Regions from separate parts of the Micromonospora globosa genome, predicted to be linked through region 2. Evidence: predicted binding sites of a transcription regulator. Region 2 holds the regulator's gene; the other holds the start of a gene.
The links. Region 2 encodes HrcA, which represses chaperone genes, less so after heat shock. Its sites were predicted from a motif close to GGTTNGCACNCTCNNNNNGAGNGTGCNAACC; they were not measured.

Region 1 (12,071 bases), on a different contig from region 2:
ACGCGCTGGACTGGGCGCTGGCCCTGCCGGACGGGCTCGACACGGCGGTCGGGGCGGGCGGCCACCCGCTCACCCCCGCGCAGGCGCAGCAGCTCGCGCTGGCCCGGCTGGTGCTCGCCGACCCGCACACGCTGGTGCTGGACGAGGCCACCTCGCTGATCGACCCGCGGGCGGCCCGGGCACTGGAACGGTCGCTGGCGGCGGTGCTGCACGGCCGTACCGTCGTCGCCATCGCGCACCGGCTCTTCTCCGCGCACGACGCGGACCGCGTGGCGGTGGTCGCCGACGGGCGGATCACCGAGCTGGGATCACACGACGAGCTGGTCGCGGCCGGTGGCTCGTACGCCGCGCTGTGGCGCTCCTGGCACGGCTGAGAACGCGCGACGGGCCCCGGCACACGTGCCGGGGCCCGCTCGACGGCCGGGGGTCACGTGCGGCGGGTCAGCCGCCAGGTCGCGTACCCGCCGGTGCCGAGCGCGATCAGGAACACCGCCCACACCACACCGGTGCCCACCTGGAGTCCACCGCCGCTGCCCACGTTGGCCTGGGCGGCGGCGACGAGCGAGTCGCTCTGCGCGGGCGGCAGCGCGGCCGGCGGCAACTGCTGCCAGCGCACCAGCCCGGTGCTCTCCAGCATGGTCATGTGGTCGTTGACGAACGTGTTGGCGTCCTCGGCCAGCTTGCGCACGATCGGGTCACGGGTGCTGGCCCGGACCGCGCCGATCACCGGGAAGATCTTGCCGTGGGCGACCCGCAGCCGGGTGACGAAGATCTGGTCGAACCGGGCGCCGGTGGCGTTCTGCATCTCGGTCAGCCACCCCTTCTGCTCGGCCGTCGGATCCGTCGGCAGGGTGGCGCCCAGCTTGTTCGCGGCCTCGACCACCAGCAGGTCCAGCTCCGCGTGCTGCTTGGCGATCTCCGCGCCGACCTCGCGTACCCGGGCGGACTGGCCCTTCTCGGCCGCCATCTGCCCGGCCGGCATCTCCCACAGCCCGGCCAGCCGTACGCCGTTGAGCAGCGTCATGTCGGCGGCGTTCATCTGCACGCCGGGGTTGGGTGCGGCCTGTGCCGTCCCGGGAATGACGCCGATCCCCGCGCCCAGCGCGGCGAGCAGCAGTACCACCCGGTGCGCCAGCTTGCGGCGTGCGGATTCCAGCGATGCCATGGTTGCGGTGCCTCCTCGGTCCGGACCGGTACGCGGGGTCGTGGACGGCCGCGCAAGCCGGCCGCCCGTCCGCACACTGGTACGGATCGGCGGGCCGATCAGTTCAGCGGGTCGGCGAGGAGTCGTTCGAACGCCAGCTCGGCGGCGCCGATCAGCGCCGCGTCGCCACCGAGCTTCGGGGTACGCAGCCGTACGTGCTCCAGGCACGCGGGCAGCCCGTTCGAGTTGAGCCGGCTGCGTACCTGCGCCGCGGAGGCCAGGTAGAGGTCACGCATGGTGCCGCCGAAGATGACCATCTCCGGGTTGAAGATGTTCACCAGGTTCGCGACGCCGAAGCCGAGCCAGTCGCCGGCCTGCCGTACCGCGGTCTGGGCGCGGGCGTCGCCGCGGTCGGCGGCGTCGAAGACGGCGAGCAGGGCGTCCCGGCCACGCGCCTCGGACCGGCCGGCGGCGCGCAGCAGCCCGTGCTCGCCGATCTCGGTCTCCCAGCAGCCGCGCCGGCCGCAGTCGCAGCGCACCCCGTCGCGGACCACCACCATGTGGCCGACCTCGCCGCCGTAGCCGCCGTGCCCTCTCAGCCGCCGGCCCCCGGCGATGATGCCCGCGCCCACGCCGACGTCGCCGTAGATGTAGATGACGTTGTCGCAGCCGACCGCCGCGCCGCGGGCGTGCTCGGCGTACGCGGCCACGTCGGCCACGTTGCCCACCGTGATCGGTACGTCTATCCCCAGCTCGACGGCGAGCGCCGCACCGATCGGCTCGTCCACCCAGCCGGTGGTGGGGCTGAGCCGGACCAGTCCGTCCTCCCGGCGGACCATGCCGCACACGGCCACCCCGGCGCCGACGCAGATCGCGTCCGGCGGCACCGACTGGTGCATCTCCTTGACCGCGCCGGCGAGCAGCGGGGCGGCCTCCCCGGCGACCAGGTTGCGCGGCCGGTCCATCTCCCGGCGGTCGAGCACCTCACCGCCGAGCCCGACCCGCGCGGCCCGCAGCCGGTCCACCTCGACGCTGTACGCGTACGCGTAGACCCGACCCGACTCGGGCCGGACGACGAGTGACGGTCGTCCGGCCCGGCCGGTCTCCTTCGGCGTCCCCTCGCTGACCAGACCGGCGCCGGCCAGGTCCGCGGTCAGCGCGCCGATGGTGCTGCGGTTGAGGCCGAGCGCTGTGGTCAGCTCGGCCCGCGTGGTGGCGCCGTGGACGTGTACATAGCGGAGCAATGCGCCCAGGTTCTGCCGACGGATCTCGTCCTGACTGGGGCCCGCGCGCATTGCCACTGCCATGGTGTTCCCGTACCCCGGGTCAGCGCGTGCCGGTGGCGGCGGCCCGCCGACGCGACAGCGCGTCGATGGTCGCCGCGGCGAGCAGCACCACGCCGGTGACCACGAACTTGACGCCCGAGCTGTATCCCATCAGTCCCATACCGTTGTCGATGACCGCCACCACTGCGCCACCGAGCACGGCGTCGAGGACCCGGCCCTTGCCGCCGAAGAGGCTGGTGCCGCCGATCACCGCCGCGCCCACGGCGTAGAGCAGTACGTTACTGCCCCCGGTGTTGGGGTCGACCGAGTTGGCCCGGCTGGCGGCCACGATGCCGCCGATCGCGGCCATCGAGGAGCAGATGATGAACACGGAGATGCGGATCCGGTCGACGTTGATGCCGGCCCGGCGGGCCGCCTCGGCGTTGCCGCCGACCGCGTAGATGTGCCGCCCGTAGCTGGTGCGCTGGAGCACGAACGTCCAGACGACGAGCAGGATCGCGATGATCGGCACCACGATCGGCACGCCCTTGAGCGAGACGACGAGCACGTTGCGGCTGCGCTCCAGGTTGAGCACGTAGACCGCCACGCCGAGGATCACGGCCAGACCGGCGATCCGCGCGGCGACCACCGCGATCGGATCGGTGAGCAGGCCGCGGGCGGCACGGTTGCGGTGCCGCAGCAACTGCACGGCCGCGTACCCGACGACGGCGACGGCAGCGAGCGACCAGCCCAGCACGGGCGAGAGGTTGCGGTTGGCGATCGCCACGAGCACGTCGTCCCGGACCGCGATGTTGGCGCCCTCGTCCATGAGCGTCAGCACCACGCCCTGGAAGGCCAGGAACCCGGCGAGCGTGACCACGAAGGAGGGGATGCCGACCTTGGCGACCAGCAGGCCCAGCACGGTGCCGATCACCACGCCGGTGACGACGGCGGAGAGCACCGCCACGTACCAGGGGTAGCCGAGCACTGTCACCACGTTGGCCAGGATCGCGGCGCAGACGCCGCTGGCGAAGCCGGCGGAGAGGTCGATCTCGCCGAGCAGCAGGACGAAGACCAGACCCATCGCGATGAGCGTGACCGCCGCGCCCTGGGTGAACAGGTTCGCCAGGTTGCCGGCGGTGAAGAACGACGGGCGGGCGATCGAGAAGCCCACCGCCAGCGCCACGAGCATGACCACAGCGGGGAGCGCACCGATGTCGCCGCCGCGTACCCGGCGCCAGTAGTTGTTCACGTGGCTGCCGACGGTCGGTGTCGGGGTGACGCCGGCCGGGCCTTCCTTCTTCACGACGATGGCGGTCATCGGACGGCTCCTGGAGTGGTGTCGGCGGGCGCGGCGCCGTTGCCGCCCGGCTCGCCGGTGAGGCCGAGGCTGCCGGAGCGGCCGGCGGTGATCAGCTCGACCACCTGCGAGTGGGTGATGTCGGTGGTCTTCACCTGGGCGACCATCTGGCCGAGGTAGAGCGCGGCGATCCGGTCGGATACGGCGAAGACGTCGTTCATGTTGTGCGAGATCAGCACCACGGCCAGGCCGTTGTCGGCCAGCCGGCGGACCAGCTCCAGCACCTGGGCGGTCTGCGCGACGCCGAGTGCGGCGGTCGGCTCGTCCAGGATGACGAGCCGGCTGTTCCAGAGCACGGCCTTGGCGATGGCCACGGTCTGCCGCTGGCCGCCGGAGAGGCTGGCCACGTGCTGGCGCAGCGACTTCACGGTGCGCACGCTCAGGCCGGCGAGCGTCTCGGCGGCCATCTGCTCCATGGTCGGCTCGTCGAGCACGATGCCGCTGCGCTTCTCCCGGCCGAGGAACATGTTCTGCACGATGTCGAGGTTGTCGCAGAGCGCGAGGTCCTGGTAGACGACCTCGATCCCGAGCGCGGCGGCGTCCCGAGGGCTGTTGATGGTCACCGGGCGGCCGTCGAAGACGAACTCGCCGGCGTCGGTGGGGTGGATGCCACTGATGCACTTGACCAGGGTCGACTTGCCGGCGCCGTTGTCGCCGACCAGCGCGGTCACCTCGCCGGCGTGCGCGGCGAAGGCGACGTCACGCAGCACCTGGACGGGACCGAAGCTCTTGTCGATCCCGCGTAGCTCCAGCAGGGGGGTTGCGGACACGGGGTTCTCCTTTGGGCGGAGGGAGGTCTCGGATCCCGTCCGGCGCGGGCGCCGCCCGGCACGGGAAACCCCGTGCCGGGCGGCGCCGCCTGAGGCGGGTGGGTCAGCTCACGCCGGCGTCGGTGCAGAGCTTCGCGAAGGCATCGGTGCAGAGCTCTTCCTTGGTGACGTATCCGTCGGCCACCACGTCCTTGACGTTGTCCTTGTAGATGGCCTTGGGCTCCAGCAGCACCGACGGCACGTCCCGGCCGCCCTCCGGGTCCTTGACCGTCTGGCCGGTGTCCTTCCGCTCACCCTTGGCGAGCGCGATGGCCAGCTCGGCGGCGGCGTCCGCCTCCTTCTTGACCGCCTTGTAGACAGTCATGCACTGGTCACCGGCGAGGATGTTCTGCAGGCCCTCCTTGGTGGCGTCCTGACCGGTCACCGGAACCTTGCCGTTGAGCTTGTTCTTCTTCAGCACCGAGATGGCCGCGTTGCCGAGACCGTCGTTGGCGGCGAGCACGCCGTCGATCTTGCCGCCGGCCTTGGTCAGCTGCTGCTCGAAGATCGTGGCGGCCTGCGCGTTGTCCCAGGCCGGCACCGAGTCGTCGGCGACCTTGGTGTACTCCTTCGAGTCGAACTTCGGCTTGAGCACCGAGTCGTACCCGTTCTTGAACAGGGTGGCGTTGTTGTCGGTCGGCGAGCCGTTGAGGTACGCGATCGACGGGTTCTTGACGCCCTTGTCGGTCAGGCACTTGCTCAGGCCCTCGCCCTGGAGCTTGCCGACGGCCTCGTTGTCGAAGCTGACGTAGTACTGGGCGGAGCCGCCCAGGGTCAGCCGGTCGTAGTCGATGGTCGCGACGCCCTGCGACTTGGCCTTGTCGAGCACGGCCTTGCCGGTGCCGGAGTCCAGGTTGACGATCATCAGGACGTTGACGCCGTTGGTGATCATCTGGTCGGCGATGGTCTGGAACGCGGTCTTGTCGTTCTGCGCGTTCTGGATGTCGGACTCGACGCCGGCCGCGTCGAACGCCGCCTTGAGGTACTTGCGGTCCGCGCCCTCCCAGCGGGCGGAGGACTTGCTGTCCGGCAGGATCACGCCGATCTTCGGCTTCTTGGCGTTGGAGCCGCCGGCCTCGTCGGAAGAACCGCCGTTGTCACCGCAGGCGGCCATGCTGCCGGTCGCGAGAAGACCGACGGCCGCGAAGGTGAGGAAGCCCTTGCGCATGTGCAGGGTCCTTTCGGAGGTGGGGGAGTGGTGATGTTTTGTTGTGCCCGGCAACGTATTCCCCGCTTCCCATGCGCCGCAAGACTGCCGAGGTCAGAAGTTTGTTGGCGGCGGTAACAATTCAGCAACGCGGTTGTCACCCGCGGGACACCGCCGGGAGAGCGCGTTCCGGAAACGCTCCCACACGTACCGTCACGAGCCGCTCAGGCAGTGGCGATCGACGCCGTCGTCGCCCCGGTCAGCGCCACCAGATCCGTCGGCGCGAGCTGCACCTGCAACCCCCGGCGACCCGCCGAGACGTACACCGTCGGGTGCGTCAGCGCGGAGGCGTCGATGACAGTCGGTAGCCGCTTGCGCTGCCCGAGCGGGCTGATGCCGCCGCGGACGTATCCGGTCGCCCGCTCCGCCGTCGTGCGCTCCGCCATCGTCGCCCGCTTGCCGCCGGCCGCGGCGGCGAGCGCCTTCAGGTCCAGCTCGCCGGTCACCGGCACCACCGCCACCGTCAGCCCGCCGTCGACCTCGGTGACGAGCGACTTGAACACGCGCTCCGGCGCCACGCCGAGCGCGGTCGCCACGAGCGCACCGTAGTTCGGCGCGTCCGGCGAGACGTCGTAGGTGTGGGTGCTGTGGGCGATCTTCCGCTTGCTCAGCAACGCGATCGCCGGAGTGCCAGGGCCCGCCACGGGCTCAAGCTAACCCGCGCGCCGCGACACCGCGAGCCGGAAACGTGAGCCGGGGTCAACCGCCGGGCGGAACCGGCCGGCAGACGAGCACAGTGGGGTCGCCGGCCACCCGGGTCAGCGCCAGACCGGCCGCCTCGTCACCGGACAGCCGCAGGTCGCGGCGCAGCTTCTCCGGCTCCAGCGCCGAGCCGCGCTTACGGATCTCGACCCGGCCGACGCGCCGCTCCCGCAGCAGGGCGCGCAGCCGCTTCAGCGAGAACGGCAGCACGTCGGTGATCTCCAGGCAGCGGGCGAACGGGGTGGGCCGGGCCTCGTCGGCGTACAGGTAGGCGATCGACGGGTCGGCGAGCGTGGCGTCGAGGTCGGCGGCCAGCTCGGCGGCCAGGTGTGCGCGCACCACGGCCGGGTCCGGGTCGTAGAGGAACCGCCGCACCGGTCCCACCGGCGCCTCCTGCGCACCGGTCCCGGTGAGGTGATAGGAAGGGACCCTTTTACTACCGGAGGCGTTAAGAAGGGGCCCTTCCTTCTCGCGCAGCAGGGTGGCGCGGCGTGGGACCTCGGCCAGCTCGCCGCACCAGAGCGCGGCCTCGACCAGGTCGCCGTCCACGCTCACCCACTCCGCCTCGGCGCCGGCCGGGATCAGCGCGTGGTCCAGCCCGGGCGCCACCTTCACCACCGTGCGCGGCACGCGTGCGGCCAGGCCGGTGACGAAGTCCCACGGCGGCGAGTAGGCGTTCGGGTCGAACACACGCCGCCCGGTGCCGGCCCGCCGCCGCGCCGGATCGCAGAACACGGCGTCGACCCCTGTCGCGTCGAACGCCGTGGCGTCACCGCGCTCGACAGTCACCAGGTCGGCCAGCCCGGCCGCCTCGGCGTTCGCGGCCGCCATCGCGGCGGTCACCGGGTCGGCCTCCACCGCGTACACCCGGATGCCGGCGCGGGCCGCGGCGAGCGCGTCGGCCCCCAGCCCGCACCCCAGGTCGGCCAGCGTGGTCACACCCGTGGCCCGCAGCCGCGCGGCGCGCCGGTCGGCGACCGCGCGGCGGGTGGCCTGCTCCAGCCCGGCCCGGGTGAGGAACATCCCGGCCGCCGCCGCGCCGAACTTGCCGGCGGCCCGGCGGCGCAGCTCCGCCTGGGTGAGTGCGGCCGCCGCGAGCCCGCCGGGAATCCCGGCCGAACGCAGCGCGGCCGCCGCCGCCAGCGGGTCGCCGCCGGCCACCCGTTCGGCCGCGGCGAGCGCGGCCGACCCCTCGGGGGTACGCAGCGCGGCGAGCTGGTCGAGATCCACGCGCTCATTCTCCCGGCCCGGTTCCGGCGCGACACGGAGGGCGACGCGTTGGCACTCTCCTTGACGGAGTGCTAGCCGAGGAATAACCTGCGATTAGCACTCTCACCCTGAGGGTGCCAACGCCCGAGCCTCGTGCCCGGGGGTTGAGCGCCAGGCGGACCGGCACCCGCGACGACGGCCCCGCCCGGTGGCATGTGGCAGATTGACGCTGGTCGGCATGCCGGCCGGCAACGACACCAAGTACCCGGGAGGGTATGCCCGTGACTACCGCGACCAAGGTTGCGATCAAGCCGCTCGAGGACCGCATCGTGGTCCAGGCGAACGAGGCCGAGACCACCACCGCCTCGGGCATCGTGATCCCCGACACCGCCAAGGAGAAGCCGCAGGAGGGCACCGTCCTCGCTGTCGGCCCGGGCCGGATCGACGACAAGGGCAACCGCGTGCCGATCGACGTGAAGGTCGGCGACACCGTCCTCTACTCGAAGTACGGCGGCACCGAGGTCAAGTACGCCGGCGAGGAGTACCTGGTGCTCTCCGCCCGCGACGTCCTCGCGGTCATCGAGAAGTAAGCAACCGATCAGTGTCGTTGCCCCGGTCCGGCTCGCCGGGCCGGGGCGACGTCGCTTCGAAGGGATACTGATGGCGAAGATCCTCAGCTTCTCGGACGACGCCCGGCACCTGCTCGAGCACGGTGTCAACGCCCTCGCGGACGCGGTGAAGGTCACCCTCGGCCCGCGCGGGCGCAACGTCGTCCTGGACAAGAAGTTCGGTGCGCCCACGATCACCAACGACGGCGTGACCATCGCCAAGGAGATCGAGCTCACCAACCCGTACGAGAACCTCGGCGCGCAGCTGGTCAAGGAGGTGGCGACCAAGACCAACGACGTCGCCGGCGACGGGACCACCACCGCCACCGTGCTGGCCCAGGCCATGGTCCGCGAGGGCCTGCGCAACGTGGCCGCCGGCACCAACCCGACCGGCCTGAAGCGGGGCATCGACGCGGCGGCCGCCAAGGTCTCCGAGGCGCTGCTCGGCAAGGCCGTCGAGGTCGCCGGCAAGGAGTCGATCGCGCACGTCGCGACCGTCTCCGCGCAGGACGCCGCCATCGGCGACCTGATCGCCGAGGCGATGGAGAAGGTCGGCCGCGACGGCGTCATCACCGTCGAGGAGGGCTCCGCGCTCACCACCGAGCTGGAGGTGACCGAGGGTCTCCAGTTCGACAAGGGCTTCATCTCGCCGAACTTCGTCACCGACCTGGAGGCGCAGGAGGCGGTCCTGGAGGACCCGTACATCCTGATCACCACCCAGAAGATCTCGGCGATCGAGGAGCTGCTGCCGCTGCTGGAGAAGGTTCTCCAGAACAACAAGCCGCTGCTCATCGTCGCCGAGGACGTCGAGGGCCAGGCCCTGTCCACGCTCGTGGTCAACGCGCTGCGCAAGACCGTCAAGGTCTGCGCCGTCAAGGCCCCCGGCTTCGGCGACCGCCGCAAGGCGATGCTCCAGGACATGGCGATCCTGACCGGCGCCGAGCTGGTCGCCCCGGAGCTGGGCTACAAGCTCGACCAGGTCGGCTTGGAGGTGCTCGGCACCGCCCGTCGCGTCGTGGTCGACAAGGAGAACACCACAGTCGTCGACGGTGGCGGGCAGGCCTCCGAGGTCGCCGACCGGGTCGCGCAGATCCGCAAGGAGATCGAGGCCTCCGACTCCGAGTGGGACCGGGAGAAGCTGGCCGAGCGGCTGGCGAAGCTCTCCGGCGGCATCGCCGTGATCAAGGTCGGCGCGGCCACCGAGGTCGAGATGAAGGAGCGCAAGCACCGCATCGAGGACGCCATCGCCGCGACCAAGGCCGCGGTCGAGGAGGGCACGGTCCCGGGTGGCGGTGCCGCCCTGGCCCAGATCCTGCCGGCGCTCGACGACGACCTGGGCTTCACCGGTGACGAGAAGGTCGGCGTCTCGATCGTGCGCAAGGCGCTCGTCGAGCCGCTGCGCTGGATCGCCCAGAACGCCGGCCACGACGGCTACGTGGTGGTGCAGAAGGTCGTCGCCCAGGACTGGGGTCACGGCCTCGACGCCGCCACCGGCGAGTACGTCGACCTGGCCAAGTCCGGCATCATCGACCCGGTGAAGGTGACCCGCAACGCGGTCAGCAACGCCGCCTCGATCGCCGGCCTGCTGCTCACCACCGAGAGCCTCGTGGTGGAGAAGCCGGCCGAGCCGGAGCCGGCCGCCGGTGGCCACGGCCACTCGCACGGTCACGGCCACCAGCACGGCCCGGGCTTCTGACCCGACCGCACGGCCCGACGTCAGGGCACACCGCCGACCCGGTGGTGTGCCCTGACGCGTATGCCCTTACGGAACGCTGACGACATTGGCAGCCGGGCCGGCGGGTCGACCAGACTGGACGCCGTGAGCACCCTCTCCCGCCGCCGCGCGGCACTGGCCGGTGTCGTCGCCGCCGTGGTGGCACTCGGCACCGCCGAGCCCGTGGCGGTCCTGACCGGTCCCCGGTCCGCGCCGCTCGTCGCCGTCGGCGGACTCGTCGTCGACCTCGTACCCGAGCCGGTCAAGCAGTTCGCCATCGACGTCTTCGGCACGTACGACAAGATCGCCCTGCTGGTCGGGACGGCGCTGCTGCTGGCCGCCTTCGGGGCGCTGCTCGGCCTGGCGGCGGCCCGGCGGCTGGTGATCGGCCTGGCCGGCGTCGCCGCGTTCGCCGTGCTCGGCGTCGCCGCCGCGCTGACCCGGGCCGGCGCTGACGCGTTCGACGCGCTGCCCTCCCTGGTCGGCGGCGGACTCGGCGCGCTGACGCTCTGGGCGTTCGTGGCCGGACCGCTGGGCGCCGGCCCGGCACGCCGGGAGCAGGCCGGGCGCGACCGGGCCGACGCGGCGGACCGGCCGCCGTCGGCGCCGCCTCCGGCGGTCGCCGCGCTCGCGGGGGAGGAGAAGACCCCGGGCGGCTGGGAGCCGGTACGGCACGACGACGACGCGGAGTCGCGGCGGCGGTTCCTGCGCGGCGCCGGGCTGCTCACCGGCGCTGCGGCGGTGGCCGGGCTGGGCGGGCACTGGCTGGCCGGGCGGCGCGGCGTGTCGGCGGCCCGGGAGGCGGTGACGCTGCCCGCCCCGGCCGCGCCCGCCCCGCAGGTGCCGGCCGGAGCCGACCTGTCACTGCCCCGGCTCGCGCCGTACGTGACGCCGAACCGGGAGTTCTACCGGATCGACACGGCGCTGGTGGTGCCGCAGGTGGACCCGGCCACCTGGCGGCTGCGGATCCACGGGCGGGTGCGCAACCCGATCGAGCTGAGCTTCGACGACCTGCTGGCCCGCCCGATGGTCGAGCGGTACGTGACGCTCGCCTGCGTCTCCAACGAGGTGGGCGGCGACCTGATCGGCAACGCGCGCTGGCTCGGCGTACCGATCAGGGAACTGCTCGACGAGGCCGGCCCGGAGGAGGGCGCGGACCAGGTGGTGGGCCGCGCGGTCGACGGGTGGACCTGCGGCACGCCCACCTCAGTGCTGCGCGACGGGCGGGACGCGCTGCTCGCGGTCGGGATGAACGGCGAGCCGCTGCCGATCCAGCACGGCTTCCCGGTGCGGATGGTGGTGCCCGGCCTCTACGGGTACGTGTCGGCCTGCAAGTGGCTCACCGAGCTGGAGCTGACCAGCTTCGCCGACTTCGACGCGTACTGGGTGCCGCGCGGCTGGTCCGCGCAGGGCCCGATCAAGACGCAGTCCCGGATCGACACGCCCCGGCCCCGCAGCCGCCCGGCCGCCGGTCCGGTGATCGTGGCCGGTGTGGCGTGGGCGCAGCACCGCGGCATCCGTCGCGTCGAGGTACGCGTCGACGGCGGCCCCTGGCAGGAGGCGACGCCGGCCCCGGCGGTGTCGGCGGACACCTGGGTGCAGTGGTCCTGGCGGTGGGACGCGACGCCGGGCGAGCACACGCTCCAGGTGCGGGCGACCGACACGACCGGTGAGACCCAGACGGAACAGCGCGCCCCGGTCGCCCCGGACGGCGCGACCGGCTGGCACACAGTGCGGGTCACGGTCACCTGACGACCGCCCCACCCCGAAAGATCAACACCAGTTCCCCGAAGTGGTGGCATCAGAGGCTCCGCGATATGGCCATTTCGCCGAGCTGGTGTTGATCACGCGGGGGCCGGGGCGGGACGACACGACGCCGCGCCCCGGGGGTCCGGGGCGCGGCGTCGGGGGTCGTGAAGCCGGTCAGGCGACCTTGCGCTGGTCCGGCACGGCGGTGTTGTGCGGCCGGCCGAGGCGCGCCTCCAGCCGGGCGATGTCCACCTTGGTCTGCCGGCGGTCGGCCAGGTCCTCCCAGCCGAGGGCGAGCAGCCGC
Region 2 (12,071 bases):
TACGGTCGCCTGTGCCCTCCGTCACGAACACCCCCTGTTGTAAAGGAAATTTTCCTACTAAGGTGCGGCGGAGAAGGTTAGTGCCAAACGGCCCTGAGGGAGATATGGCGTGAACAGGTGGAAGCGGCTGGCTCCGGTCACCGCCATCGTGGCGTCGGCCGCGTTGGTGCTGACCGCATGCGGTGGCTCCGGCGACGACGACAAGGCCGCCGACAACAGCAAGCTCACTGTGTGGATGATGGGTGAGGGCGGCGACGCCCAGACCAAGTTCCTCGACAGCGTCGAGGCGGAGTTCAAGAAGAAGCACCCCGAGACCGACGTCGTGGTGCAGTACATCCCCTGGCTCGAGGCGCCGAAGAAGTTCCAGGCCGCGCTCGCCGGCGGGGAGGGCCCGGACGTCACCGAGCTGGGCAACACCGAGACCCAGGGCTGGGCCGCGCAGGAGGCCCTGGCCGACGTCTCGGACAAGTTCAACGGCTGGTCCGAGGGCAAGGACATCCTGCCCGACCTGGTCAAGAACGCCCAGCTCGACGGCAAGCAGTACGGCGTGCCGTGGTACGCCGGCGTCCGCGCCGTCTACTACCGCACCGACTGGTTCGCCGAGGCGGGCGTGAAGACGCCGACCAACTGGGACGAGATGGTCGCCGCCGCGAAGGCCGTGCAGGCCAAGAAGCCGGGCACCTACGGCATCGCCCTGCCCGGCAACTCCGAGCTGCCGTTCTACTCCTTCCTCTGGGGTGCCGGCGGGGAGATCGCGACCAAGGAGGGCGACAGCTGGAAGTCCGGCTACAACACCCCCGAGGCGCAGAAGGCGGTCAAGTTCTGGACCGACCTGGTGACAGTGCACAAGGTCGCCCCGCCGGCCGCCGCCGGGTGGAACGAGGTCGACGCCCGTACCCAGTTCGCCACCGGCAAGGCCGCCATGGCGTTCGCCGGTAGCTGGCAGGGCGGCGCGATGAAGAAGGACAACCCCGACATCGAGAAGGTGTGGGGCACGTTCCCGATCCCCGGCCCGGACGGCAAGCCCGCCCCGGCGTTCGCCGGCGGCTCCGACATCGCCATCTGGAAGGACAGCGAGCGGCAGGCGCTGGCCTGGGACTACATGACCGTGCTGCTGAGCAAGCAGAAGGACAAGGAGTTCGCCAGCAGCCTCGGCTTCTTCCCGGTCTACCAGGATCTGGTGAGCAGCGGCGACTACGCCAGTGACAAGGTGATGGCCGCGTTCGCCACCGCCATCCAGAACACCAAGCTGACCCCGCTCACCCCGAAGTGGGTCGAGGTCAGCCGGACCAAGACGGTGACCCAGGCGATGAACAGCTCGGTCATCAAGGGCCAGAAGACGGTCGAGAAGGCCACCGCCGACGCGGCCACCGAGATGGAAAGCATCCTCAACGCCAAGTGACCACGCTGACCGAGGCCACCGGCGAGGCCGCCGCGCGGGAGACCCCCGCGCGGCGGCGCCGTCGCCGGGTGGACCACCTTCCGTACCTGCTCCTCCTGCCCTGCCTGGCGATCATCGCCGTGCTGCTGCTCTGGCCGCTCGGCCAGGTCGTGTGGATGTCCTTCCACAAGCTGGACAGCGTCCGGCAGCTGCGCGGCGACCGCGAGTGGCCGTGGGTCGGCCTGGCCAACTACGCGCAGATCCTCGGCGACCCGTTCTTCCGTACGGTGCTGCGCAACACGGTGCTGTTCGCGCTCGCCAACGTGGCGCTCACGATGATCCTCGGCACGCTGGTCGGGCTGCTGCTCAACCGCCTGGGCAAGAAGATGGCCACGTTCGTGGCGAGCTGCGTGATGCTCGCCTGGGCCACCCCGGCGCTGACCGGCACCATCGTCTGGAAGTGGATCTTCGACGACACGAGCGGCCTGGTCACCTGGCTGTTCAACAAGCTCCCGGACGGGCTCTCGACGGCGCTGTTCGGGCGCAGCGACTGGACCGGGTACGGCTGGTTCAACGACCCGCTGCTGTTCTTCGCCATCCTGACGCTCGTGGTGGTCTGGCACTCGTTCCCGTTCATCGCGGTGAGCGTCCTGGCCGGGCTCAAGAGCGTGCCGACGGAGTTGCAGGAGGCGGCCCGGGTCGACGGCGCCGGGCCGTGGAAGGTCTTCTGGTCGGTGACGTTCCCGGTCCTGCGGCCGGTCTTCGGCATCCTCGTGGTGCTCTCCACGATCTGGGACTTCAAGGTCTTCACCCAGCAGTTCGTGCTGGCCGGCGGCACCCAGGACCGGTCCACGTTCATGCTGTCGATCTACTCGTACGCGGAGGCGTTCTCACCACCGCCCAAGTACGGCCTCGGCTCGGCCATCGCGGTCATCCTCACCGTGATCCTGCTCGTGGTGACCGCCCTGTACGTCCGCATGGTGCTGCGGCAGGAGGACGAATGATGAAGAAGATCGCCCTCAACGGCGCGGGCCTGCTGGTCGCGCTCTTCGCCGCGTTCCCGGTCTACTGGATGGTGGCGACCTCGCTGAAGCCCAACCGGGAGATCTTCTCGTCCACGCCCCGGCCGGTGCCGGCGGAGCCGACGCTGGAGCACTACCGGGAGATCCTCACCGGCAACCTGATCCCGGGCGTCACGTTCGCCGACTTCTTCCTCAACAGCGCCCTCGTCGCGCTGGCGACGGTGCTGCTGAGCGGGCTGGTCGCGCTGCTCGCCGCGACCGCTGTGGCCCGGTTCCGGTTCAAGCTGCGCACCACGTTCCTGATCATGCTGCTGGTGGTGCAGATGATCCCGCTGGAGGCGCTGGTCATCCCGCTGTTCCTGATGATCCAGCGGCTCGGCCTCTACAACACGCTGCCCAGCCTGATCCTCACGTACCTCGCCTTCTCGCTGCCGTTCGCGGTCTGGATGCTGCGCGGCTTCGTCGCCGCGGTGCCGAAGGAACTGGAGGAGGCCGCCGCCATCGACGGCGCCAGCCGGGCCCAGACGTTCCGCAAGGTGCTGTTCCCGCTCGTCGCGCCCGGCCTGGTCGCCACCAGCATCTTCTCGTTCATCACCGCGTGGAACGAGCTGATCTTCGCGCTGACCTTCATGAACGACCAGCAGAAGTACACGCTGCCGGTGGCCATGACGTTCTTCTTCGGCCGGGACGACACCGCCTGGGGCTCGGTGATGGCGGCGTCCACGCTGTTCACCCTGCCGGTGATCGTCTTCTTCCTGCTGGTGCAGCGCCGGATGGTCTCCGGCCTCGTCGCGGGAGCCGTGAAGGGCTGACCCGGCGGGCCGGTCAGGCCGCGGCGAACACCTCGGCCCGCACCTCGGTGGCCGGGTCGCCCTTCACCCGGGCCCAGGAGCCCTGCGCGGCGGTCCACTCCAGGTTGCCGAAGCGGACCTTCTTCACGCCGTGATCGTCGGCGTGCGAGACCAGCCAGTGCGCGTACCGCCAGCCGTTGCGGTCGTCGCCCGCCGGCACGGTGAGCGCGGTCAGGTCCGTCGCAGTGGCCAGCCGGGGCAGCCCCCAGTCCAGCGACAGGCTCTCCAGCACGGCGCTGGCGGCAGCCGGCCCGCGCATCGTCGGCGGCGAGCTGACCGTGCAGGCCACCGCGCCGGTCGCGTGGCCGAGCAACGCGCGGGTGAGGACCTCCGACTCGTCCGCCCACTTCTGGTACGCCTCGGGGAACGCCGACCGCTGCACCCGCTGGGCGGCGTCGGTGATCCGCATCCGCTCCCAGCCCTTGACCTTCTTCAGCGCGGCGTAGAACTTGTTCGCCGCGTACCGCGGGTCCTGGATCTCCTCCGGGCTGCCCCAGCCCTGGCTCGGGCGCTGCTGGAACAGGCCGAGCGAGTCGCGGTCGCCGTGGGCGATGTTGCGCAGGTGCGACTCCTGGTAGGCGGTCGCCAGCGCCACCACCACCGCCCGCTCGGGCATCCGGCGCTGCATCCCGATGGCCGCGATGGTGGCCGCGTTCGCCATCTGGTCGGCGCCGAGCACCACCTCGCCGTCGGCCTTCACGGTGCAGGTCCGGCTGGCCAGGGGGAGCCGCAGGTGCTCGCCGAACTGCTTGGTCACGACGTAGACCGCGAGCAGTGCCAGCACGCACACCGCCACCCCAGATGCCACGATCGCCGCTCGCGTCCGCACCCGCACCCCCTGTCCCGACAGTCCGACAAGCGTACGTCCCACCCGCCACGGCGGGTCTCGGCCGACCGGCGGGCCCCGCGTCGGCCGGAGCGGCTCCCGCGGGGCCCGCCGCGAACCTCAGTCTCCGGCGGGCACCCAGGCGGCGGGACGCTTCTCCCGGAACGCCATGACGCCCTCGCGTCCCTCGTCGGAGAGGAAGTACCCGGTCGACAGGGCGGCCAACTCGGCGATCTCGGCCCGCAGGTCGGGACCGGCGGGCCGGCGCAGCAGCTCCTTCGCCCCGGCCAGCGCCCCCGGGGCGCCCTTCACCAGCGAGGCGCAGTAGCGCTCGACGGCGGCGTCCAGCTCGTCGGCCGGCACCGCTGCGGTGACCAGGCCGATCTCGGCGGCGCGGCGGCCGTCGAACGTGTCGCCGGTCAGGTACAGCTCGGCGGCGGCCCGCTGGCCCAGCCGGGGCAGCACGGTCGCCGAGATCACCGCCGGGATCACGCCGATCCGCACCTCGGTGAACGCGAACGTCGCCTCCTGCGCGCAGACCGCCAGGTCGGCGGCGGCGATCAGGCCCAGCCCGCCGGCCCGGGCCGGCCCGGCGACCTTCGCCACCACCGGCTTCGGGCACTCCCGCACCGCGACCAGCACGTCGCCGAGCATCCCGGCGGGCACCGTGCCGCTGGCGTACGCGGCGGCTGTCTCCTTCAGGTCGGCGCCGGAGCAGAAGACCGGGCCGGTGTGGTCGAGCACGATCGCGCGTACCGCGTCGTCGGCGACCGCGTCGGCCAGCCCGGCCAGCAGCTGGGTCATCAGGGGCGTCGAGAGCGCGTTGCGATTGTGCGGGCTGTCCAGGGTGAGGGTGGTCACCCCACGGGCCGTGGCGACTCGCACGAGAGCGTCCGGAGAGGTCATGCCGGGCACACTAGTGGCCATGCCCGGCGTCCTTCCAGAAGGCGAACCCGTCCCGCGCGACGGATCGCTGCCCGCCACCGCCCGTCGCGCCGTCGGCGCGCGCGGCTTCGGCGTGTACGTCCACGTCCCGTTCTGCGCCAGCCGGTGCGGTTACTGCGACTTCAACACGTACACCGCCTCGGAGCTGGGCGGCGGGGCGAGCCGGGAGACGTACGCCGACTCGGTGCTGGCCGAACTGGCGCTGGCCGCCCGGGTGCTGGGCGACTCGCCGCCACCCCGGGTCGACACGGTCTTCGTCGGCGGCGGCACGCCCACCCTGCTGCCCGCCGACGACCTGGCCCGGATCCTCGACGGCATCGACCGCGTCTGGGGGCTGGCCGCCGACGCCGAGGTGACCACCGAGGCCAACCCCGAGTCGGTGAGCCCGGAGTCGCTCAAGACGCTGCGGGCCGCCGGGTACACCCGGATCTCGCTCGGCATGCAGTCCGCCGCGCCGGGGGTGCTCGCGGTGCTGGACCGGCGGCACAGCGCGGGCCGGGCCACCGCCGCCGCGCTGGAGGCGCGCGACGCCGGGTTCGAGCACGTGAACCTGGACCTGATCTACGGCACGCCGGGCGAGACCGCAGACGACTTCGCCGCCTCGCTGGCCCAGGTGGTCGACGCGGGCGTGGACCACGTCAGCGCGTACGCCCTGATCGTGGAGGACGGCACCCGGCTGGCCGCGCGGATGCGCCGCGGCGAGCTGCCGTACCCCTCCGACGACGTGGCGGCGGACCGCTACCTGGCTGCGGAGGCCGCGCTCGGCGAGGCCGGATTCTCCTGGTACGAGGTGTCGAACTGGGCCCGGTCGGCGGCGGCGGCGTGCCGGCACAACCTGCTCTACTGGACCGGCGCCGACTGGTGGGGCCTGGGCCCGGGGGCGCACAGCCACGTCGGCGGCGTGCGGTGGTGGAACGTCAAGCACCCGAGCGCGTACGCGGCCCGGCTGGCCGAGGGCGCCTCGCCCGCGCTGGCCCGGGAGCAGCTCACCCCGGACGAGCAGCACATGGAGGACGTGATGCTGCGGGTGCGGCTCGCCTCCGGGCTGCCGCTGGACGTGCTGGACGAGCCCGGCCGGGCGGGCGCCGAGCGGGCCCGGGACGCCGGGCTGCTCGACGCCGGGGCGTACGCGCGAGGGCTTGTGATGCTGACGCTGCGCGGCCGGCTGCTGGCCGACGCGGTGGTACGCGACCTGCTGCCGTGACCGGCACCGGCCGGCCGCCCCCTCGGCCGGCCGGCGGTGTCACTTGATGAAGTTGTAGGTCATCGGGTAGCGGTAGAGCACACCCTCGTTGGCCTTGACCCCGCCGATGATTCCGAAGATCAGCGGCACCAGCCAGACCAGCATCGGGACGAAGAACAGGATCCCGCAGGTGATGACCGTGATCACCCAGGCGAGCACGCTGGCGATGGCCCAGGTGATCTGGAAGTTCAGCGCCGCGACCGCGTGGGCGCGGACCGTCGGGGACTGCTGACCGCGGGTCATCATCGCGATCAGCGGGGCGACCCAGCCGAGCAGACCGCCGCCGACGATGACACCCGCGGCACCACCGAAGTGCGCCACCAGGGCCCACGTCTTCTCGTCGTTGTTGGCGTACGCGGCGGGGCCGTACCCGCCACCGGCGGGGTAGCCGGCGCCGTAGCCGGGCGTGCCGCCCGGCGGAGGGTAACCACCGGGGGGCGGGTAGCCGCCCGGAGGCGGATAGTCACCGGGCGGGGGATAGCCGCCGGTGCCCGGCGCCCCGGACAGTGGAGCGGTGGGCGGTTCGCTGCCCGGCGACGAGCCGTAGGGCGCCGACGGGTCGGGCTGGGGGCCGGAGTCCCCTGCCCCTGGAGGGCGAGGAGGTTCTGTCATGGTCGCCACGGTAGGGGCACCGGTCAACTCGCACCAGAGCGACACAGACCGACGATGACCGGCTGTTCGGCCCTGGTGGGCGGCGTTGTGTGGTGGGCCGCACCGCAGGTCCGTCGGGCGATCATCGCGCCGGCGGGGGTGCCGACGTAGACTGGCACTCGCTACAGTCGAGTGCCAGCCGCCCGGCGGATGCCGCGTGCCGGCCCGGCCGAGGTGCGTCAGGAGGTGGGGAATGGGTCTCGACGACCGCAAACTCGCCGTGCTGCGCGCGATCGTCGAGGACTACGTCGCCACGCAGGAACCGGTCGGCAGCAAGGCCCTGGTCGAGCGGCACCAGCTCGGCGTCTCGCCGGCCACCGTGCGCAACGACATGGCGGTGCTGGAGGAGGAGGGCTACATCCGGCAGCCGCACACCAGTGCCGGTCGGGTGCCCACCGACCGCGGCTACCGCCTCTTCGTCGACCGGCTGTCCCGGGTCAAGCCGCTCAGCCCGGCCGAGCGCCGGGCGATCGAGCGCTTCCTGGTCGGCGCCGTCGACCTGGACGACGTGGTGCACCGCACGGTCCGGCTGCTCGCCCAGCTCACCCGGCAGGTGGCAGTGGTGCAGTACCCGAGCCTGGCCCGCTCCAAGGTGCGCCACCTGGAGCTGGTGCCGATCTCCACCACCCGGCTCATGGTCGTCATGATCGCCGACACCGGCCGGGTCGAGCAGCGGCTGGTCGAGCTGCCCGCCCCGGTGCCCGCCGACGACGTGACCGACCTGCGCCGGCTGGTGAACGAGAAACTCGTCGGCAGCCAGCTCGCCGAGACGCCGCCGCTGGTGCAGGCGCTCGTCGAGGAGTCCGCGCCGCATCTGCGCCCGGCCATGACCACGCTCTCCACCGTGCTGCTGGAGACGCTCGTGGAACGGCACGAGGAGCGCCTCGCGCTGGCCGGACAGGCCAACCTCACCCGGGGCGGCCTGCTCGACTTCCAGGGCTCGCTGCGGCCCATCCTGGAAGCGCTCGAAGAAGAGGTCGTGCTGCTCAAGCTGATCGGCGAGACGGAGCCGAGCACCACCCGGGTGCTCATCGGCGACGAGAACGAATTCGACAACCTGCGGGCCGCCTCGGTGGTCAGCACCGGCTACGGACCGGGCAGCACGATCGTCGGTGGACTCGGCGTGCTCGGGCCGACCCGGATGGACTACCCCGGCAATATCGCCATGGTGAGGGCCGTGGCACGCTACGTGGGCGAACTGCTGGCCCAGAACTGACCAGTCAGGGCCGACGGCCGGTTCCGGCCGACGACCGGAGCGACGCGAGACGAACATGAGGACACCTAACGCAGTGGCCAGGGACTACTACGGCATTCTCGGCGTGAGCCGGGACGCCTCCGACGACGAGATCAAGCGCGCCTACCGCAAGCTGGCGCGGCAGTTCCACCCGGACGTCAATCCGGACCCGGAGGCCCAGGAGAAGTTCAAGGACATCAACGCCGCGTACGAGGTCCTCTCGGACGACCGGAAGCGGCAGATCGTCGACCTGGGTGGCGACCCGCTCGCCCCGGGCGGCGGCGGCATGGGCGGTCCCGGCGGCCCGGGCGGCGCCGGTCCGTTCGTCGGCTTCCAGGACATCATGGACGCGTTCTTCGGCGGCGCCGCGGGCGGCAGCCGGGGGCCGCGTCCGCGCACCCGCCCCGGTGCGGACGCGATCCTGCGCCTGGAGCTGGACCTCAACGAGACCGCGTTCGGCGTCGAGGCGCCGATCACCGTCGACACCGCCGTGCTCTGCACCACCTGCTCCGGGGCCGGCACCGCCGCCGGCACCCACCTGGCCACGTGCGAGGCGTGCGGCGGCCGGGGCGAGGTGCAGTCGGTGCAGCGGACCTTCCTCGGCCAGGTGGTCTCCGCCCGGCCGTGCACCGTCTGCCAGGGCTACGGCACCACCATCCCGCACCCCTGCCCGACCTGCGCCGGCGACGGCCGGGTGCGCACCCGCCGCTCGCTCACGGTGAAGATCCCGGCCGGGGTCGAGGACGGCATGCGGATCCGCCTGGCCCAGCAGGGTGAGGTCGGCCCGGGTGGCGGCACCGCCGGTGACCTCTACGTCGAGATCCACGAGCGGCCGCACGACGTCTACTCCCGCAAGGGCGACGACCTGCACTGCCGGGTCACCGTGCCGATGACCGCGGCCGCGCTGGGCACCCGGCTGACCATCAAGACGCTGGACAGCGAGGAGACGGTCGACGTCAAGCCCGGCACCCAGCCCGGAAGCACGATGCGGCTGCGCGCCCGGGGCGTACCGCACCTGCGCGGCACCGGCCGGGGCGACCTCTACGTGCACCTGGACGTGCGTACCCCGACCAAGCTCGACGCCGACCAGGAGCGGATGCTGCGCGACTTCGCCAAGACCCGCGGCGAGGAGGTCGCCGAGCTGACCAAGCAGGGCGGCTTCTTCTCCCGGATGCGCGACGCCTTCAACGGGCACGCCTGAGGTGTCCGCCCCGCTGTTCCTGGTCGAGGCGCTGCCCACCGGTGACACGCTGACGCTGGACGGCCCGGAGGGCCACCACGCGGCCACCGTGCAGCGGCTGCGCGCCGGCGAGGAACTGGTGCTCGCCGACGGCCGGGGCGGCACCGCCGCCGCGGTGGTCACCGCCGTCGGCCGCGGCACGCTCGACCTGCGGGTCACCAGCCGGGGGTACGCGGACGCGCCGGTACCCCGGCTCGTCGTGGTGCAGGGCATCGCCAAGGGCGACCGGGGTGAACTCGCCGTGCAGGCGATGACCGAGGTCGGCGTGGACGAGATCGTGCCGTGGGCGGCGTCCCGCTCGGTGGCGCAGTGGCGCGGCGACCGGGGCGGACGGGCCCGGCAGAAGTGGGTCGCGACCGCCCGGGAGGCGGCCAAGCAGGCCCGCCGCCCGTGGCTGCCGGTGGTGGCCGGCGCGCCCGACGAGTCCACCGCCTCGGTGGCCCGCCGGATCGCCGGTGCGGCCGGCGCGTTCGTGCTGCACGAGGGTGCCCACGACCGGCTGACCACAGTCGACCTGCCGGCCACCGGCGAGATCGTGCTGGTGGTGGGCCCGGAGGGCGGCATCGCCGACCACGAGCTGGCCGCGTTCGCCGACGCGGGCGCCCGTACGGTCCGCCTGGGCCCGTCGGTCCTGCGCACGTCCACGGCTGGCGTGGCAGCCCTGACGGTCCTGGCCACCCGCCTGACCCACTGGTAACCCGCGCCGCGCCCCTTCCGCGCCCCCCTTCCGCGTTGATCTTGCAGTTTCGGCCCGTGTCGCGCCCCTTTTGCGACGCTTTGTCGGGGCCGAAACTGCAAGATCGCGGAGGGCGTGGGGGTCAGGAGCGGAGGTAGGAGGCGCCGTTCAGGTCGATGATGGTGCCTGCGGCCCACTCGGCCTCGGGGCTCGCCAGCCAGTGCACCGCCGCCGCGACCTCCTCCGGCCGGGCCACCCGGTGGAACGGGGACTGGGCGCGTACCGCCTCGCCCCGCTCGCTCTTCAGGTGCTCGTTCGTCATGTCGGTCTCGACGAAGCCGGGCGCCACACAGGCCACCCCGATGCCGTACGGCGCCAGGGCCACCGCCAGCGACTGGGCCATCGCGTTCATCCCGGCCTTGCTGGCCCCGTACGCCGGGTTGGCCGGCTCGCCCCGGAACGCGCCCCGGGACGAGACGTTCACGATCCGGCCCCCGCGTTCGCGCATGTGCTGCGCGGCGCACCAGGCGGCGTTCGCGGCGCCGACGAGGTTGGTGTCGAGCACCTCCCGCCAGCGCGCCCGCCACTGCTCGTAGCTGCTCTCGAAGACCGGGTGCGGGGGATCGGCCGGCCCGAACACCCCGGCGTTGTTCACGAGTACGTCGAGGCCGCCGAGCCGCTGGGCCGCCTCGTCCACCATGGTCCGTACCGCGTCGGCGTCGGCCAGGTCGGCGCGGACCACAACGTGCCCGTCACCCGGCAACTCGGCGCGCAGCCGCTCGGCCAGCTCGGCCGAGTCCCGGTGGTGGATCGCCACCCGGTCTCCACCTGCGGCGAACGCCCGCGCCACCGCCCGCCCGATGCCCCGCGAGGCCCCCGTCACCAGCACCGCCCGTCCCGACATGGCGGCCATCCTGCCGCACCGGGCCAGACTGTTAAAAAGGGCCCCTTCCCATACCGGAGGCGTTAAGCAGGGGCCCCTCCTTACACTGCTGCGATGGACTGCCTCTTCTGCCGGATCGTCGCCGGGGAGATTCCGGCCACCATCGTCCGCGAGACCGCCACCACCCTGGCCTTCCGGGACATCGACCCGAAGGCGCCCACCCACGTGCTGGTGATCCCCAAGGAGCACTACGCGGACGTGGCCACGCTGGCCCAGGGTGCGCCCGAGCTGGCCGGCGAGGTGCTCCAGACCGCCGCCGTGGTCGCCGAGGAGGAGGGCCTGACCGTGGACGGGTTCCGGCTGATGTTCAACACCGGCCCGTACGGCGGCCAGGAGGTCTTCCACGTGCACGCCCACCTGCTCGGCGGCGCGCCGCTCGGCCCGATGCTCTGCCGATGACCGACGTCTCCGACCGGCTCGGCCGGATGGTGCGCCAGGCGCAGGCCACCGGGCGGATCCCGGCGGTGTCGGCCGCCCTGCACCGGGCCGACCGGCCGCTATGGACCTGCGCCGTTGGCGACACCGGCAACGACACCCCGCTGGGGCCGGAGACGGTGTTCCGGATCGGCTCGGTCACCAAGACCTTCACCGCGGTGCTCGTCATGCAGTGCCGCGACGAGGGCCTGCTCGACCTGGACGACCCGATCGGGCGGCACCTGGACCTGCCCGCGCACGGCGACGCGACAGTACGCCGGCTGCTGTCGCACACCGCCGGCCTGCAACGCGAGCCGCACGGCGACGTGTGGGACAGCCTGCGCGCCCCGGCCGTCGACGAGCTGCTGGCCGACCTGGCCCGGGTCGAGCGGGTGCTGCCCACCGGCCGCCGCTTCCACTACTCCAACCTCGGCCTGGCGCTGCTCGGCGAGGCGGTCGCCCGGCTGCGCGGCGGCACCTGGGCCGAGGTGCTGGCCGACCGGGTGCTCACCCCGCTCGGGCTGACCGCCACCGGCCCGTACCCGACCGAGCGTGCCGCGACCGGGTTCCTGGTCGACGCGTACTCCGACGAGGCCCACCCGGAACCACCCGCCGACTTCGGCGCGGTGGCCCCCGCCGCGCAGC

Region 1: a site for HrcA is predicted at 7,809-7,839, ahead of groES (co-chaperone GroES). Genes of this name have one in related genera too.

The regions. Positions count from the first base shown of each region.
Region 1 covers NZ_JNZR01000003.1:236,507-248,577, forward strand. Annotated here, with positions in the region: gene IF06_RS0105570 (ABC transporter ATP-binding protein) at 1-374, shown strand, start outside; gene IF06_RS0105575 (DUF4142 domain-containing protein) at 428-1,165, opposite strand; gene IF06_RS0105580 (ROK family protein) at 1,264-2,439, opposite strand; gene IF06_RS0105585 (sugar ABC transporter permease) at 2,471-3,730, opposite strand; gene IF06_RS0105590 (ATP-binding cassette domain-containing protein) at 3,727-4,539, opposite strand; gene IF06_RS0105595 (sugar ABC transporter substrate-binding protein) at 4,643-5,746, opposite strand; gene ybaK (Cys-tRNA(Pro) deacylase) at 5,950-6,429, opposite strand; gene IF06_RS0105605 (THUMP-like domain-containing protein) at 6,485-7,717, opposite strand; gene groES (co-chaperone GroES) at 7,972-8,286, shown strand; gene groL (chaperonin GroEL) at 8,357-10,000, shown strand; gene IF06_RS0105620 (sulfite oxidase) at 10,124-11,770, shown strand; gene IF06_RS0105625 (WhiB family transcriptional regulator) at 11,942-12,071, opposite strand, start outside.
Region 2 covers NZ_JNZR01000039.1:31,177-43,247, forward strand. Annotated here, with positions in the region: gene IF06_RS0128215 (sugar ABC transporter substrate-binding protein) at 110-1,402, shown strand; gene IF06_RS0128220 (carbohydrate ABC transporter permease) at 1,399-2,385, shown strand; gene IF06_RS0128225 (carbohydrate ABC transporter permease) at 2,382-3,215, shown strand; gene IF06_RS0128230 (hypothetical protein) at 3,229-4,089, opposite strand; gene IF06_RS0128235 (enoyl-CoA hydratase-related protein) at 4,201-4,986, opposite strand; gene hemW (radical SAM family heme chaperone HemW) at 5,006-6,229, shown strand; gene IF06_RS33330 (DUF4870 domain-containing protein) at 6,269-6,880, opposite strand; gene hrcA (heat-inducible transcriptional repressor HrcA) at 7,113-8,135, shown strand; gene dnaJ (molecular chaperone DnaJ) at 8,209-9,354, shown strand; gene IF06_RS0128260 (16S rRNA (uracil(1498)-N(3))-methyltransferase) at 9,356-10,090, shown strand; gene IF06_RS0128265 (SDR family NAD(P)-dependent oxidoreductase) at 10,212-10,973, opposite strand; gene IF06_RS0128270 (histidine triad nucleotide-binding protein) at 11,067-11,411, shown strand; gene IF06_RS0128275 (serine hydrolase domain-containing protein) at 11,408-12,071, shown strand, end outside.